One region of the Lysinibacillus sp. BNK-21 genome, then DNA from elsewhere that is predicted to be linked to it. Evidence: riboswitches for the same ligand, from Rfam matches in the RefSeq annotation. Region 1 holds a riboswitch; each other region holds the start of a gene.
The links. A riboswitch is a leader RNA that binds a small molecule or an ion and turns the genes downstream of it on or off. The one in region 1 is predicted to bind S-adenosylmethionine.

Region 2: another riboswitch for S-adenosylmethionine. It lies ahead of ACMGGO_RS00525 (cyclase family protein); the one in region 1 lies ahead of ACMGGO_RS20840 (O-acetylhomoserine aminocarboxypropyltransferase/cysteine synthase family protein).
Region 3: another riboswitch for S-adenosylmethionine. It lies ahead of ACMGGO_RS01825 (bifunctional homocysteine S-methyltransferase/methylenetetrahydrofolate reductase); the one in region 1 lies ahead of ACMGGO_RS20840 (O-acetylhomoserine aminocarboxypropyltransferase/cysteine synthase family protein).

What each region holds. Positions count from the first base shown of each region.
Region 1 is NZ_JBLQTS010000001.1:4,136,249-4,142,543, reverse strand. Features, by position in the region: gene ACMGGO_RS20845 (glycerol-3-phosphate acyltransferase) at 153-785, opposite strand; SAM riboswitch class I at 941-1,054, shown strand; gene ACMGGO_RS20840 (O-acetylhomoserine aminocarboxypropyltransferase/cysteine synthase family protein) at 1,171-2,472, shown strand; gene ACMGGO_RS20835 (hypothetical protein) at 2,805-3,188, shown strand; gene ACMGGO_RS20830 (homoserine dehydrogenase) at 3,652-4,638, shown strand; gene ACMGGO_RS20825 (hypothetical protein) at 4,698-4,928, opposite strand; gene ACMGGO_RS20820 (DMT family transporter) at 5,084-5,908, shown strand; gene ACMGGO_RS20815 (response regulator transcription factor) at 5,985-6,295, shown strand, end outside.
Region 2 is NZ_JBLQTS010000001.1:105,282-111,576, reverse strand. Features, by position in the region: gene ACMGGO_RS00550 (winged helix-turn-helix transcriptional regulator) at 1-157, opposite strand, end outside; gene ACMGGO_RS00545 (MFS transporter) at 268-1,452, shown strand; gene ACMGGO_RS00540 (ABC transporter substrate-binding protein) at 1,611-2,561, shown strand; gene ACMGGO_RS00535 (AraC family transcriptional regulator) at 2,636-4,207, shown strand; gene ACMGGO_RS00530 (hypothetical protein) at 4,328-4,726, shown strand; SAM riboswitch class I at 4,808-4,913, shown strand; gene ACMGGO_RS00525 (cyclase family protein) at 5,003-5,740, shown strand; gene ACMGGO_RS00520 (DedA family protein) at 5,771-6,295, opposite strand, start outside.
Region 3 is NZ_JBLQTS010000001.1:359,076-365,370, reverse strand. Features, by position in the region: gene metH (methionine synthase) at 1-1,131, opposite strand, end outside; gene ACMGGO_RS01825 (bifunctional homocysteine S-methyltransferase/methylenetetrahydrofolate reductase) at 1,124-2,971, opposite strand; SAM riboswitch class I at 3,061-3,161, opposite strand; gene ACMGGO_RS01820 (protoporphyrinogen oxidase) at 3,261-4,655, opposite strand; gene ACMGGO_RS01815 (globin-coupled sensor protein) at 4,896-6,188, opposite strand.

The DNA of each region.
Region 1 (6,295 bases):
TAACATCGGCCTGTATAATGTTTTATTGAGATAAGAATATGTCTATTTTATTGTAGAAAAAAATCTATGTGAAAATGGTGTTTTTTACAGCAATATGAGTAGATAAAGAGAAAAAATACGGTCACAAAAAATACAAAAATATCCATTAAATATTATTTCTTTTTCTTAAAGGCAGAAGTTACTTTAGGCTCTGTTCCATTGACTAATCGTTTAATATTTTCGAGGTGCAGGATGATGGCTATGCCAAAAAGAAGAAGAGCTATAATGGTTGGGCCAATGCCAGGAATCCATAAATAAGTTGCTGTACAAAACACGAGATAAAATTCTAGAACACCTACAATTAAATAATTTGTTGCAAAGGATAAAATAACAAATAAAATAAGTGCAAATAAACCAATCTTCCAATCAACAGCAAGTAAAATACCAATGATGGAGGCCGTTCCTTTCCCGCCGTTGAAGCCCATGTAGAAGGGGAAATTATGACCTAAAATAACCCCAGCAGCCATAATATAAGTAAGCAGCCAAATTTGTTCTTCTGTTAAATGAATGGCGTCCGCTAGATAAAAATGTGCACCTATAATAGCGACAACGCCTTTGCCTATATCGATGAGGGCTACTAAAACGCCATACTTCCAGCCAAGGGAAAGAGTAGCATTAGAGGCACCAGCATTACCGTGGCCAGCCTTTTTTAAATCAACCCCCGATAAAAATTGAGCCACTTTAGAGCCGTGAATACAGCCTATTAAATAGCCAATCATAAGAAAAATGATCACGGCCTTTACCATAAAAATACTCCTCTCAAAATTTTTTCTAAAATAGTGTATGCGTTCATATTACGTATAAGAGCAGACAGAAGTTTCGGAAAAAATAAAATTTACATGTTGACAGAAAAAAACTCTATGTTTATACTGTGTAACAACGATGGAAATTGAATCTCATACTCTTATCAAGAGCGGCGGAGGGATAGGCCCTATGATGCCCGGCAACCAGTAAGCAATGAGCTTACTAAGGTGCTAATTCCTACAGATTCTTACTTGGATCTGGCAGATAAGGGGAGGAAAACTTGCAACCGCAACCCTCTTCTTAGCTGAAGAGGGTTTTTGTTTTCTACAGAAAAATCCTCCTCATCTCCGGTACCATCGTAAAAAAATAACCATTTGGAGGTACACAATGACAAATTTTAAACCAGAAACATTGCTGTTGCATGGTGGTCAAGAGCCAGACCCAGTGACGGGTTCTCGCACAGTTCCAGTCTATCGCTCAACTGCTTTCGTATTTAAAGACACTGCTCATGCGCAACGTCTTTTTGCCTTAGAGGAAGCAGGGAACATTTACACACGAATTACCAATCCAACAGTTGATGTGTTTGAAAAACGTGTGGCTTTATTGGAAGGTGGAACAGCAGCAGTAGCACTTTCATCTGGTGCAGCAGCTATCGCATTTTCCATTTTAAATCTAGCTGGAGCTGGTGATGAGATAGTAGCAGCTAGTTCTTTATATGGTGGTACGTATAATTTATTTGCTAACACATTACCAAACTATGGTATTAAAACAATTTTTGTAGATGAAACAAACCCAGAGAATTTCAAAGCAGCGATTACTGATAAAACAAAAGCTGTCTTTGCAGAGGTTTATGGTAATCCAAGTTTAAAGGTTTTAGATATTGAAGCAGTAGCTAGAATTGCACATGATAATGGTCTACCATTAATTATTGACAGCACGTTCGCTTCTCCTTACGGTTCTACACCTATTGAATACGGCGCAGATGTTGTAGTTCATTCAGCAACTAAATGGATAGGAGGTCATGGTACAACTTTAGGGGGCGTTGTTGTAGACGCTGGTAAGTTTGATTGGACTAGCGGTCGATTCCCTGGTTTTACTGAACCAGATGCCTCTTACCATGGTCTACGTTATGGAATTGATACAGCTTCTGCTGCCTTTGCTACAAAGCTACGTGTACAACTATTACGTGATTTTGGTCCAACATTAAGTGCTGATGCTGCCTTTAATTTATTGCAAGGGTTAGAAACGCTTCATCTGCGTATCCCTAAACACAATGAAAATGCATTGGCAGTGGCTGAGTATTTACAAAACCACCCATCTGTGGAGTATGTAAATTATAATGGCCTAGAAGATTTTCCGACACATGAGTTAGCAAAAAAATATTTAAGAAATGGCTTCGGTTCAGTGCTTACATTTGGCATAAAGGGTGGACGAGAAGCTGGGCGAAAGCTTATTGATAGCGTGAAATTATTTTCACATGTAGCAAATGTAGGTGATGCAAAGTCATTAATTATTCATCCAGCTTCCACTACTCATCAGCAACTATCAGCAGACGAATTAGTTCAAGCTGGTGTAACCGAGTCGCTCATTCGCTTATCCATCGGTTTAGAGGCAGTAGAGGATATTATTGCTGATTTAGATCAAGCCATTACACAGGCTACAACAACTGAACAAACAGTAGAAGCTTAAAGTTTAAAGAAAATGGTAAGATGTTGTGACGTTAACGTATTTTCTCATTCGATTAGCCTCATTTGGTAATGCGTTAAACGTTGCTACATCAATCTATTACTGCTCCCGTTAATTATCAGAACCTTATAAAAAATAATACCAAGTAATTTTATATGTATTATTGACTTTGTTAAATCCATGTTATATACTAGGAAATAAGTTAACAGTACGAAAATTTTTTTAAAAAAGGTAAATGTTTTCATAAGTGCTCCCCCACTTTTGAATATATAGAAGAGTAGTTGCCTAGCCAGTGATTACTCTTCCCAAAAACTGATGATAAAGGAGTGTTTAAAATGGGTAACATCTATAGTGCGCAAAACATTGTATCCTATCTAATATATGAGCTAAATGAAGGGCATGTATTTGTCAACAATAAATCCATTCAACACCTTCTTACATCAGTCGAAAGAAAATGGCAGGAAGTATTTGGTCATACAGCAATTCAAGAACATGTTTTTACTGAAAAGGACTTTACTGTAAAGGAAGTATTTGAGGCATATGAACAGTACGGTGTGAGCCATATCTCACTTCCTGCGACAGAGTTTTACTTGAAGTATGGTACATTTCAATTAGTGGAACGTACGTATGCAATACCAAATTTTACAGAAGAAGAGATTAGTCTTGTTCAACAAGCTTTAGCACAATATCGTTATCAATTGCTTTCAAAAGCAAGTTAAAACCCCCTCATATTTTTAAGCTCATTCTCTGCTGCTACAGGGAATGAGTTTTTTCTTTAAAGGGATTGTTATGAGTGTCTGAGCATACATATATATAATAGAAGAAAGACATTCATATATTGAAATGTAAATAGTCAATATTTGTTCAAATCTTATAGATTGATTAATAAAACGTATAATAAAGGGAATGAAACCGATTTCTTTTGCACATCTAGAGAAAACAAATGTCCTTCCTAGAAAGATTTTTCTTGTGCAAAGCGTGTATTTGCGTTACAATTTTCTTTAAGTTAAATTTTGAATTATTTGAATTTGTATGTGTCCTAACACATATAGAAATAGCGAAACTCATACAAAGAGAGTTGTTGGCTAAAGACTGCGGTGGGTGTCAAATTGTCATGACACAACCCCATGGAAAATTAGCTTTAATGAAACTGCGGAATGTAAGTTGGAGGGAATAACGAGAATGGCAACTATAAAGGCAGCGATTTTAGGATTTGGAACGGTAGGTCAGGGGATTTACCATATTTTAAATGAAAAACGAGAAGAGCTAAAAAATAAATTAGGTATTGAATTAGAGGTAGCGAAGATTTTAGTGACAGATGCTAGTCGTGAACGTGTCCCAGGCACAGCACATTTAATGACAACAAGTATGGATGAAGTCTTAGCAGAGCCAGGTATGCAGGTAGTGTTTGAAGCAATTGTGAACGAAGAACCTGCATACAGTTATTTAAAGCGAGCGGTGGAACATAAATGTCATGTTATTACTGCCAATAAAGTGATGTTTGCCAAACGAGGTTTGGAGTTGCAGGATCTTGCAAAAGCTAATGGCGTTTTTGTAGGCTATGAGGCTACTACCGCTGGTGGCGTACCTGTTATAAAAACAATGAAAAATATCTTACTTGTAAATGATGTAAGTCGTATACAAGGTGTCTTAAATGGCACATGTAATTATATTTTAACAAAAATGCGTGCACAAGGCTGGTCGTTCGAAACAGCTTTAAAAGAGGCACAAGGCTTAGGTTATGCCGAAGCAGATCCATATAATGATATATCTGGGCAGGATGCATTTAAAAAATTAATGATATTAAGTGCCTTAGCTTTTGGTGAGCAGCCTGACTGGTCAGATGTAGAGGTAATTGGGATCGATAGTATCTCTGCTGAACAAGTTCATGAAGCATGTGAAAAGGGTCTTCGTTACCGCCATGTTGCTGAAGTGGAAAAACTAGCTGACGGTAAGATTATTGCAAAAGTAGGTCCTCAACTAGTTGATAATGAGCATCCACTTTATCCAGTCGATGATGTGTTCAATGCGGTGGCATTAGAGACTAACTATATTGGTACATTAACATTAATCGGTCCTGGAGCAGGGATGTATCCAACAGCAAGTGTCATGGTAGAAGATTATGCTGAAATCATTGGGAAAAGAGCAGGATTTGTTGTGACAATCTAATATAAGCTTTAAAAAAGGCCCGCCATTCAACAATGTTCAATTGTATGAATGGTGGGCTTTTAGTCTTCATCTTTGACGTCTATGTCCTCTGGAATAGGAGTAGCACGCCAAATTTCAATTTCCTCTTTTATACGTTCCAATTGTTTAAAATAAGTGCTGAATTGTCCACTATTGATTAAAATTTGTTGGCCATCGTAAACAGAACGGATGCGTCCTTCGTAAATTAGACGCATTACTTGATCCTCAGGCATACCAAGATCAATAGCTGTCTCTTCAATTGATTTGTACATACGATTCGCTCCTTTTACTGTTTTTATTATAACGTCCATTCATGAGAAAACATACTATTGGAATTAAAAGAAAAGTAAAAATGATAATTGTTTGATTTTGGATAAATATGTATGATTAGTATGGAGAAAGATGTGAAGCGGGGATGAGCTGAAAAATGTTAAATTCATTGTTTGTATTACTAGCAGCTATTCTATGGGGAATGACAGGTACTGCCCAGACATATTTGGATGAAGAGGTATCTCCAATAGCTGTAGCCACGATTCGTTCTGCAATTGGTGGCAGTTTTTTAAGGTGGTCATGGAAATGGACAATTTTAGCTGCGGCTAGTATTGCGTTTTTCCAAGGTCTTTTCTTCTCATCCATTCGTCTAACAGGTATAGCCATTGGAACTGTTGCTACTATTGGTAGTGCACCAGTGTTTTCTGGTGTATTAGAGTGGCTAGTATGGAAAACACGTCCCACAGCAGTATGGGGACTTGCTACATTGATGGCCATTATCGGATGTCTTTTATTGTTTATGAATAATGGAGAGGAGTCTGTTCACGTTGGCGGATTCACATTAGCGCTTTGTGCAGGTTTATCCTTTGCATTTTACACAAACATAAGTAAAAAATTAATGGCACAAGAAGAAGCGTTACCCGCAGTTGCTATGACATTCTCCATTTGCGCTTTGTTTTTACTGCCGTTTTCTATACAAGGTGGATTTTCCTGGTTAGTAAATGCGCACAACTTATGGACAATGTTATTTATGGGGATTATGTGTACAAGCGTAGCGTATTTCCTGTTTTTAAGAGGACTACAAAAAATTAGTTCATCCACAGCTGTAACACTTTCATTAGCAGAACCATTGACTGCTGCAATTCTTGGTGTGTTTTTAATTGGAGAACACTTAAGTATAGTTTCCTGGCTTGGAGTAGCGATGCTTTTAGGTGGCATTGTTGTTTTAACATTGGGTGGGAGAAAAAAGCTAAAACCTTAAGAAATTCTTCATTTTTATAATAGCTGGTTTTTAAGATTTAAAAGATACACTTATATTTGAGAGCGAGGTGTATATCATGACGAAATTAACAGTTCTTGTTACAGATGACGATCAAGATATTCGTGATGGTATTGAAATCTATTTAAAAAATGAAGGCTATCATGTCATTAAAGCAGCAGATGGCTTAGATGCATTAAAAAAGCTAGAGAACAATGAAGTACATTTAATAATTTTAGATATCATGATGCCAAATATGGATGGAATTACAGCAACCTTTAAAATTAGGGAAGAGCGCAATATTCCCATTATCATGCTGAGTGCAAAGGCGGAGGATGGCGATAAGATTCATGGATTATCGGTTGGAGCAGATGATTATGTAACAAAGCC
Region 2 (6,295 bases), 4.0 Mb from region 1:
TTGTGAGCATTTTTTGTGAAATACCTGGGATCAATCGTCGAAATTCGTTTGTTCGAATTTTACCATGGTGGTTTAAATGACAAAGAATAACTGGTTTCCATTTACCACCAATAACTTCTAGTGTAGCTTCAACACCAATATTATAAACTTTTTGCATCGTAAACCTCCTGTAATATCCAAAAGTAACTAAAAGTACTCTACATATCTTTTTGGTATGTATGAATATTACTACACATAATAAAAAAAATCAAAGGAGATAGTAGTAAAATGTCAAAATCAAAAAAGCCAAATGCTAAACTTACCTTACTAGCACTTGCTATCAGTGCATTTGGTATAGGGTCCACTGAATTTATCAGTGTCGGACTTTTACCATTAATTACAGATGACTTTGGTATTTCTCTTAGCACAGCTGGCTTAACCGTTTCTATATATGCACTAGGGGTAACTGTTGGGGCTCCCTTACTAACAGCTTTAACATCCCGCCTTAGTCGAAAAACCGTATTATTGCTTGTCATGTCCATTTTTATAGTGGGTAACCTAGCAGTCGCTTTAGCTCCTAATTTCGCATTACTATTAATCGGACGTATTATTTCAGCATTAGCACATGGTGTGTTTATGTCCATCGCTTCTGTTATAGCAGCAGATGTAGTGGAACCAAATAAACGAGCAAGTGCTATCGCCTTTATGTTTACTGGCTTAACATTGGCTACTGTAACAGGTGTCCCACTCGGTACATTTATTGGACAAGTAACAGATTGGCGTATGTCATTCATTTTTATTGTTGTCATTGGAATTGTCGGTTTAATTAGTAATGCATTTTTAGTACCTAGCCAATTATCGAAAGGCAACCCCATCTCTATCCGTGATATTGGCAAAGTATTAGGCAATATTCGAATGATCTTAATACTATTCATTACCGCAATTGGATACGGCGGTGCTTTTGTTGTCTACACATATGTTTCACCTATTTTAGAGCAATATATGGGGTATTCCCCACATACAGTCGTCATTATTCTAGTTGTCTATGGTATTTGTGTAGCTATCGGTAATACTCTTGGAGGTCATTTTGCTAATCATAATCCGCTACGTTCCATCTTTATTATTTTTGTTGGACTTGCATTGGCATTGCTTGGCATTGGCTTTACTCTTGAATCACCTATTATGGGATTAATAATGGTGCTGACAATGGGATTGTTCATGTTTATGAATGTCCCAGGATTGCAGCTATATGCTGTTCTACTATCTGAAAAATATATACCATCAGCAATTTCAATGGCCTCAGCATTGAATATTTCTGCTTTCAATATTGGCATATTTTTAGGCTCATATATCGGAGGCTTTATTATTCGCCACCAATCGTTGGCGCATACGCCTATATACGGATTCCTGATGGTTATGCTAGCTGCAATTGTTACACTTTTATGGTTACTTTTCGATAACAAAAAACAATAACTCTCTGAATTTCATTTTGTATAAAAAAGTAGTAGAGAATGTGTATTGTTTGTTGATATGTAGTATCCTATAATTTACTTGAACCAAACGAGAATGATTATCATTCTAATTTAAGGGAATACCCTTACTGTTTTAGTAAATCTATAGGAGTGAATAAAATGCGTAGAGGTCGATATTTTTCATTTGTAGTTTTCTTTGCACTTATATTCGTATTAGGTGCCTGTGGCTCAAATGAAGTAAAAGAGGATACAGCTACAGAAGAACAATCATCTAAAGATACAAGAATTGTAGAAGACGAGTTTGGAAAAGTAGAAATTCCTACAAATCCACAGCGTGTAGCTGCTATCTATTTGGAAGACTATTTAACTGCTTTGGATGTAAAACCCGTTGTGCAATGGTATCACCCATCTTGGGGAAAACAGGACTATTTAGGATTAGATGTTCCTGAGTTCGACATTACTGGTAGCATGGAAACATTATTACAAGCCAAGCCTGATTTAATCATTGTAGATGGTGCCGCGGACAAGGCAAAGTATGATGAATACTCAAAGGTAGCGCCTACTTACCGCTTGAAAGAAGATATTCTACAAGATCCACGTGAAATTGCGAAAACAATAGCTGATGTTTTAAATATTTCCGATAAAGCAAAAGAAATGGTTGATCAATATGAGCAACGTGTTTCCGATTTAAAAGCAAAACTAGATGAATCAATCGAAGACGAAACAGTTGCTGTTGTACGACTAAATGTAGCAGATAATACATTAGCGTTATTTGGTATTAAAAATCGCTACTCTGGCTATATTTACACAGAGACAGGCTTAACACCACATCCATTAGCCCGTGATATGACAGAGTTTCACGAGGTTTTATCAGAAGAGGCTATCACGGAATTAGATGCGGATCATATCATCCTTTTCCCTTCAAACGGAACATGGGAGTCTAAAGAAAACCAAGAAGCCATTAAATGGTTAGATAGTACACTATGGAAAACACTCCCTGCTGTAAAAAATGGGCATGTTTATATTGCTGATCGCACATATTGGCAATCTGGCGCAATCACAGCCAACTTGCTAAAGTATGATGATTTAGAGAAATGGTTCGTCAAATAATTTTCCAAAGAAAGCTCTTAATGAGGGCTTTCTTTGTGTTGTTCTGCCAATTCAAAAAAAGGGGTGAATTATTAATGGGTAACTTAACACATGTTTATACGTTACAAAATATCTCTTATTCAATTCAACCGTCAAAAAAGTTATTGATTAGTAGTGATTTCTATACACTTTTTATCGTAATGAATGGTAGCGGAAAGCTAGCCATAGATCATGACACCATTCATTTTAGTGAAGAAAAGTGCATATTGATTCCGCCAAATAACACGGTTAGTATCCACATTCAAAGTGAACACCTTTGTTTTTATCAGTTACAATTCAACATTGTCAATCTCAGCAATAGTCAAAATTCATATAGTCATTTTACAAGTATCAGCGAACGACATCTTCTCCCCTTTTCACAATGTCATAGACTGCTAGAAGTCATCTATCAAAACCGGTTAGCGGAGGATGAACACACGATTTTTGAACAGCATGTGCACTTTCAAGAGCTGATGTTATTACTCTTACATCAAACCATACCCAAGCAGATGAAAAAAAATGATCGCCAATCTGTTGAGCAGTCCGTTAACCATTTACAAAAACATTTTGAAAAAGAGTGGACGGTTGAGCAGCTAGCACAGCTAGCTGACGTACCAAGATGGAATTACACGCGCATTTTTAAAGATATTACGGGACAAATTCCTCTTCACTATTTAACTAAACTTCGTATTGAAAAAGCTAAGCATTTATTAATGACAACAAATGATCGAGTATTTGAAATTAGCCAGTCTGTCGGATTTAATAATGAGTATTATTTCAATCGTCGCTTTAAGGAACATGTCGGCATCTCTCCAGGACAATATCGAAGAAATCAAAGCAGCCATATACGTGTATTTGCACCATTCTTAGAAGATTTCTTTGTTGCGCTTGGGATTACGCCAATTGCTCAATTCAGTCATTCAAAATGGGGGAAACAAGACTATTTAGGTCTACAGAAAGTGCCAGATATCGATGTACAAAATAGAGAAATGGATCGACTCTTTTACTATAAGCCAACTTTAATTATGTTAGATTCTGGTGTAGAGCGTTGGGAATCCTTTCAGCACTTAGATGAAGTAGCCCCCGTCTGCCATCTTTCACACCCTGGAGAGAATTGGCAATCTACTTTATTTAAAATTGCAGATCTAACAGGAAAAACCTCCTTGATGCAAGACGTAATCCTACAATATGAAGATAAAGTACAACAAGCAAAAGGAATTCTTAGCAAATCTGTTTATGGGCAAAGTGTAGCATTTCTCCGTATTTCAGCCATTGGCATTACTCTATATGCGGGTCCTGAATGTGGCTATACGGGCCCCATTTTATATCGTGACTTAGGTTTAATGCCACATTCACTAGTATGGAGTATTCCGCACAATCAACGTAAAGCACAACTGACATTTGCTCAATTGTTGCAATTAGATGCTGATCATTTATTTATTACCTTTGATAAACAACATTCCATTTATGAAAATGAGGAACGTGCTATTTTAAAAACTCCTACTTGGAAAAACCTAGCTGCCGTTAAAAGCAACTGTGTCTATGAAGTAGACTTTTTAACATGGATGAATTATGGCATTTTATCACATAGTAAAAAAATTGATGATGTCTTAAATGTACTTGGCTAAAAGGAAGCTTACTTTAGCTTCCTTTTTCAATGATTAGGACAAACATTGCACTGCTAATAACACCGAAAGCCGTTTTGCTACATAAGATAGGATATCAGTTATAGGATAGGAGGAATGACCTTGTATTACAATCCTTATCCGTATTTTGTGCATCCCTATCATTATCCAACATCGCCTATCGCTAATCATTTTGCCATTAGACCCTTTTCGCAACATCTAGCAATGCCGACCAATAATCCTTTTCCACCTGTCGATACACACAAATTAAAAGCTTCAGCATCACGGATAAAGGCAATGATGCAGCAAGCCCAATTACTTACGGATAAAATAGATAGCTCCCAACAATTCGCACATGATTTAATGAATGCTGCTCAACTTTCAAATAAAACAGAGGTTGAAAAATTAATCACATCAACAGGCATTACGATGAAATTTGAAACAAACTATACACCAGACAGTTTTAGAATACGTCTTATTGATAATGATTGTTGTGGAGTCACCTTAAATTTGAATTGGTGAAAATTCCTAGTGAACTTGTAAACTATAAAAAACTATGCTAAAGTGTTTGTATTGTTATTTCTGAAAATTCTTATATTACTTTTCTTATCAAGAGAGACGGAGGGATTGGCCCGATGAAGTCTCAGCAACCAGCTAACAGTATGGTGCTAATTCCAATTGGCAAAATGATCAGCCTTGAAGATGAGAAGAAGAACTACCGTTGTTGCAGCAGGAGTCCTCTTCTATTAGGGGACTCCTTTTTATTTACAACTATTTTTACAGAAAGCAGGGAAATCGATGTCTAATGAACTTTTACAAGCATTGCAATTATTAAAATCGAAACAGTGGGTTGACTTAACACATACATTCGGCCCTAATTCACCACATTTTTTTATGTTTGAGGACGCTAAATTTGAAACGTTATTTTCTCATAAGGACGGTTTCTTCGCTCAACAATTCACGTTCCCTGGTCAATATGGCACACATATCGACCCACCCATTCATTTTGTGCGAGATACTCGCTACTTAGAAGAATTAGAACTAAAAGAGCTTGTTCTTCCCCTTGTTGTTATTGATAAATCACAAGAGGCTGCGAGCAACCATGATTTTTCATTAAGTGTTGAAGATATTCTTGATTTTGAGGACAAGCATGGAGAAATTGAAGCAGGAACATTTGTAGCATTACGCACAGATTGGAGTAAGCGCTGGCCAGATAAAGAGGCTTTCAGTAATAAGGATGCAGATGGACATAACCATATCCCTGGCTGGGGTTTAGAAGCTTTACAGTTTTTACTAAAAGAACGCAAGGTAAGCGCAATTGGTCATGAAACTTTCGATACGGACTCTGCTGCTGATTTTCGTAAAAATGGCAAGCTAGATGGCGAATATTTTGTACTTGACCAAGACACCTATCAAATTGAGCTAATGACGAATTTGGACAAGCTACCTGCGAAAGGCGCTATCATCTTCAATATCGTACCTAAGCCAGAAAAAGCATCTGGCTTCCCTGTGCGCTCATTTGCTATTTTGCCATAACTTAAAAGTCGGTATAGCGTATACCGACTTTTATGTTTGTCCATTTCTTTTTTTGAATAGAAAGTAAACAATGAGCATCCCTACAATAAATAAAAGGATAAGATAGATACTATAATGAGTCAGATAGTATCCAACAAATCGCCATTTCTCTCCAAGCATCTTTCCTAATGATATAAATGTGAACGTCCAGATAAATGCCCCTGTATAGGCAAAAAGCGCAAACTTTCTATAAGGATAATTATTAATAGCCGCAATATACGCTGTCAAATGACGTACCCCGGGGATAAAATAGCCAATTAATAATAGGGTAGGTCCTATTTTTGTAAACATCTTTTTCGTAAAGTCAATTTTTTGCTCTGTAATATGAATTTTAGGCCCATATTTCTGCAATAACGGTAAGCCAAAACGATAACCAATATAGTAACTTAAGGTAATGCCTCCAACCGCACCAATCATTGCACTGACTAAAGCAGGAATATGTTCAAGACTTTCTCGGTAAACACTATAGCCTACATAAGTTAGAAACACCTCATCAGGAAGTGGCACCCCTACAAT
Region 3 (6,295 bases), 3.8 Mb from region 1:
AACATGTGCACCATTTTTGACTTGAGCACGTGCAATCTCTGCGGCCTCCTCAAATTTCCCGTCAATGATTAAATTCTTAAATTTACGAGAGCCGATTACATTTGTTCTCTCCCCAATAAATAACGGACGCATAGAATCGTCATACAATAACGGTTCAATTCCTGATACCGCATGACCATGTGTTTTTTCTGGTAATTGACGAGGTTTTTCATCTTTTAAGATCTCACGAATGGCTGCAATATGAGCGGGTGTCGTCCCACAACATCCACCTACAATATTAAGCCAACCCTTTTCTGCAAAGCCTTTTAATTTTTGCGATAGCGATTCTGGTGATTCATGATAACACCCTTCTTCATCTGGTAAGCCAGCATTTGGGTAACAGCTAATATAGCCTGTTGAAAGCTCTGCTAATGAACGAATGTGATCCGTCATAAACTCAGGTCCCGTCGCACAGTTTAGGCCAACTGATAATGGTTTAATATGCTCGATCGAAATATAAAAGGCATCAATTGTTTGCCCTGCAAGCGTTGTACCCATCGGTTCTATTGTTCCTGAAATCATGACAGGTAGCTCTTTTCCCGTTGATGCAAAAGCGCGCTTTACGCCAAGTGTGCCTGCTTTGACATTGAGCATATCCTGACTTGTTTCTAATAACAAAACGTCGGCTCCTGCCTCAATTAATGCTTTTGCCTGTACATAAAAATTTTCCTCTAGCTCTTCAAATGTAATACCACCTGTTACTGATAACGTTTTTGTTGTTGGCCCCATAGCCCCTGCAACAAAACGTGGCCAATCCGATGTGGAATAACGATCCACTGCTTGGCGAGCAATTTCCACTGCACGCTTATTAATTACTTCTGCTTTTGTGCCAAGATCATATTCATTTAACACAAGAGGCGTCCCACCAAATGTATTTGTACAAATAATATCTGCGCCTGCCTCTAAGTATTTATGGTGAATTTTTTCAATAACATCTGGTCTAGTAAGCACAAGATTTTCATTACAGCCATCAAGTTCCTCGCCACCAAAATCCTCTGCTGATAAATTTTCATTTTGTAGCATTGTTCCCATTGCGCCATCAAGAATTAAAATACGTTTCTCTAGTTGCTCTTCAATCGAGTGCTTAGCCATGTATACTTACTCCTTTTTTCTGTTCATCCAATTGCTCTATATATTTCATCAACTCTAGTGTCACATCGTAACGTAAAAATGGTGTAATAAGGTAAATCCCATTGAAATATTGCGTAGCCACTTCTACTAATTCTTTGGCAATAGCAATCCCTTCCAATGTTGCCTTTTCTTTATCTTCTCCACATGCTTTCATTCTTGTTAAGGCATCTTCAGATAATTTGATACCTGGCACTTCATGATGTAAAAATTCAGCACTTTTATAACTCGTAACAGGCATAATACCGATGTAAATTGGAGCTTGTAAATGCTTTGTTGCCTCATAAATCTCTACAATTTTCTCTTTCGTATATACTGGTTGAGAAATGAAGTAGTCTGCCCCATGCTCAATTTTCTTCTCCAAGCGTGTCACAGCACGATCTAACACACGGACGTTTGGATTAAATGCAGCAGCAACTGAGAAATTTGCTTTTTTACGAAGTGGCTTACCTGAGAAAGAGACCCCTTCATTTAATTGCTTAATTAATTGGATTAGCTCCATGGAAGATACATCATAAACACTTGTCGCACCTGGGAAATCTCCTACTTTCGTTGGATCACCCGTAACGGCCAACACATCATGAATACCTAAAGCATTTAACCCCATTAAATGAGATTGTAGACCAATTAAATTACGGTCTCGACATGTAATATGAGTTAGTGGGCGTACACCATGTGAGCTCTTCAACAATGCGCCCATTGCAATATTGCTAATACGTGGAGAGGCCAATGAATTGTCTGCCATCATAACTACATCTGCACCTGCATCATATAATTGCTTTGCTCCTTCAAGGAACCCATCAATCTCTAAATGTCTAGGCGTATCCAACTCTACTATGACAGAGCGTTCACGTTTAACCTTTTCATGAAGAGGCTCATACTTTGTTGGCTCCGCTTCCCGAACAATCTCAATCTTTTTAGGCTTCGCATGCTTCTCCTGAACCGGTGATAACTCTTCTAAATACTTCTTTGCTGCTGCAATATGTTTGGGTGTTGTACCACAGCAGCCCCCTATTAAACGTACACCTTGATCACGCAATTCAACAGCCGCTCGACCAAAATAATCAGCTTCTGATTCATAAACGACACGCCCATCCTCTAAGTCCAGAAGTGATGCATTTGGATAGGCCGACATAAATGCCTTATTAGGAAGTTCTACACCTTCAAATGCCTGAATTGTATGGTGTGGACCTAGTCGACAATTGACACCAACAATATCAGCACCTAGAGCTTCAAGCTCATGGAGAGCATTATTTAAAGACATCCCATTTTGTAGAACACCGGGCTCATGCATAGAAACTTGTGCAATAATCGGCAATTTTGTTTTTTCTCGTAGCATCTTTAAGGTTGCTGTTAATTCTTCAAAATCATAATAAGTTTCAAGTAAAAGGCCATCTGGATTCCCTGCAAGTAAGACGCTTGCTTGTTCTTCAATAGTCGCTAATATTTCATCCAAGGTTGCATCACTTTTACGAATTCCCCGAATACCACCAATTGTTCCTAAAACAAATTGACCGCCATCAGCCGCTGCTCGTTTTGCGATGGTGATAGCAGCTTCATTAAATTGTTGGACACGTGATTCCAATCCATAGCGAGCTAATTTAATGGCATTTGCACCGTACGTATTCGTTTGAATGATGTCAGCACCAGCCGCAATATATTCTCTATGAATCTTTTCAATTAACTCGGGTCTCTGAACATTCATTTCCTCATGGCAATACTCCAATCCATAGCCATATAGCACTGTGCCAAATGCACCGTCTGCCGTCAATACATGCGTTTTTAACCTTTCAAGCAATCCCATAAAATTAGCCTCTCTTCCTATGTCTCTATATAATAAAAAGCCTTCTTTCATAAAAAAAGAAGGCTTTAACGATTCATCATTGTTGTTCCTTCTCATCTTCGACTCAACGGTCTTCTGGATTTAGCACCTGACAATAAAGTTGGTTGCTGAAGCTTCAATGGGCCAGTCCCTCTGCTTCTCTTGATAAGAATTAAGTATGAATTTTTTAAATAATTAAAAGAATCATATCGTTTACTGACGAATGAGTCAAGACTATTTCACATAACAAAGTTTTTTTCCACTTAAAACCTTAGAAATTGGCAAGTTCCTTTGCAAGCTCTTCACCAATTTTTTTCCCGTTTTGAATGCAAGCACCAATACCTACGCCAAAATACGAGCACCCTGCAATCGATAAATTAGGATATTTCTCATGTAATTCTTGTAGTAAGCCTTGTAATGCTTCACGATGCGCTAGATCATATTTAGGCATTTGATCAATCCATTTTGTTACATTCACAACGGTTGGCTGCTCCTCTATTCCTAGGCTCTTTCTCACATCTTCTAAAGCAACTGCTGCCAATTCTTCATCCGTCATGGCGCGTAGTTGCTCATAGGCTGGATTGATGCTCTTATAAAAGAGTCGCACAAGTAATTTATTTTCTTTCGATGTATGCTTCCATTTACGACTAGTCCAAGTTGCCGCATTACAAGTTACGTCTGAATTATGGGAAACAATATAGCCCGTTCCATCTGCTGGCAATTTAGCGTCTGGCACATCAAAACCTAAATAGATAGTAATCGCTGACGCTGTCGTAAATTGGTCAAAATAGCGGTTTAAAGATTCATCCTGTAGCAGATTTTGTACAGTATCGTTCGGTAATGCTAAAACGACATAATCTGACTCAATAATTTCACCATTAGCTAAGGAAATTGTGTAGTTCTTATCTTGTTTTTGAACATTTAGTGTAGTAACACCCTTGATAATTTCTACATCGGATAAGGTTTGTTCAAGTCGATCAATTAAAGAAGATAAACCATTTTTAAAGGATATAAATTTTTTGTTCGCTGCTTTAACAAATTGCTCACGATTCGCATCAAAGCCTTTAATAATACTTCCAAAATCATTCTTATAATCAATTAAATACGGTAAAGTAGAGCCAATAGAAAGCTGATGTAAATCTCCCGAATAAACACCTGCAAGGACTGGTGCAATTTGGTTTTTCACCAGTTCCTCTCCTAAATAGTAAGTTAAAAATTCACCGATAGAACTTTCCTTTGTGAAGCCATTGTTTGGCAATGTTAAATCCTTCAACGCTTCTTTTTTTCCCTGCTCGGAAATAAGTGTACTTTCCTCTAAGGATGCTAAACTCATCGGTATTCCGAAAGTTGAATCTGCCGGAATAGCATGTAACTCATTATTCGTATAAATATAAGAAATACCTGTTTCGTTGTAAACTAATTCCGCCTCAAAATCAAGCTCCTGCACGAGTTCCATAACGCCTTGATGACGGGCTACAATAGAATCAGCACCCGTTTCCATGATGAAACCTTGTTCATGTGCTGAATATAATTTGCCTCCTAAATATGTATTTTTTTCTATAAGCACTAGACGAACATTTAAATTATGTTCCTTCACTTGACGTTGCAAATAATGCATTGTACATAGTCCTGTAATACCGCCGCCTAAAACAACAACTGTTTTCATCATAACCGCCCCTATTATTCATTCTTTCTACAGTATAATCTTTTTTTCATTGAAAATTACGTTAAACCCTTTACAAATTTAGCAAAAATAGAGCTATTTCATCAGTGAAATAGCTCTTACTTTCTGAATCTCTATAAAATTGATGCTCTATAGCGATAACTTCACAACAAACATTTAAATAGGTACTATAGTGTTTATTACGTCTAAAAATATGAAAAATAGAATGTAAATGTTAGTAGTCTATCCTTTTAAATTTTGCGCAAAGCTCGCTAATTTTTCAGCTGAATTTGTTACCTCAGTAAATGAAGTGCCTAATTCACTTAATATGCCTACAATTGCTTGTATTTTTGTTGCCATACACTCATTTTGATCTTTTGCTTCTGTCATGGCTCCCAATATACTCGTAAATTGGCCTTCAGTTTGTAACATATTTTCTTCACCTGCTGCAACTTCATCTTGAATGTTGGTCAAAGAATACTCTAATTTCTCTGTTCGTTCACCTGTCTTTTTCAATAACAAAGCCACCGCTGTAACAGATTCTTTTGTCTGAATTGATAATTTACGTACTTCATCGGCCACTACGCTAAAGCCCTTTCCCGCTTCCCCAGCACGTGCTGCTTCAATTGCAGCATTTAAAGCCAAAAGATTCGTTTGATTCGCAATATTGGTCACAACACTCATAATTGTTTCCATTTCCTTAGACATACCTGATAATTGTTCAATATTTTCTTCTATATCATGAAGAGAATGACTAATATTGAGCATATTTTGTGATTGATTTTTTAAACGCTTGCGACCCTCAAGTGCTTGGTTTTCAGCCAGCGTAGACACATCGAGTGATTTTTTTGCCAAATGTTTAATTTCGTCAGATTGCTTACTTAAGCAGCAAAATGAATTATTGGTTTCCTGCGAGATAGCTGCAAGTGCTTCCGAAGAATCTACAATCTGTCGTTCAATCGCTTCTTTTTCATGAACCATTTTTTCTTTCAGTTGTTCCACAGTGTTTTCAAAAGCTTCTAAAACGAGTTGTTGCTCAAAATTACAAATTTTCGATATAGCTCTGATCGTATTAAATTGATCTTGTGGAAATTCTATATTTTTTTCGACTAAATCAATAAATGATATCGATAAATCTTGGAATGCGCAGATATACCACTGTGTTCTAAGCCCAATGTGGACATGCACCTTTGCAATTTTTACACGCCTTTGGTAATACATCTCATCAATGGTTCCGTTAAACATTTCAATAATATGTTGCCGTAATGTTACTTTAAGCTTTTCTACAGAACTATGATGACTGATAATATCTACCAAATGATGCTCTGTTCCAATCATGTTGTAAAAACGGTTTACGATGTGATCTACATTATCCATAACTATTGGCTGGAAAGCTTTTAAATATTGTAAGTCGTTCTTCGTTAAGTTCAGCATTTCAATTTGCTTCGCCATCGATTGACGAGAGGACAAATCCATTTTCACTGTGTATTGCTGTAAATCCAATACCTTCGTCTTTCTCTGTTTTTGAAAAATCACACATCTTCCCTCTTTCATTCCGTTTACTTTCATCTTGGCTGAGAAACATCAAATCCCTTTTAACATATTGATGGATACACGAAAAAATACCGATAAAATCTGATTAG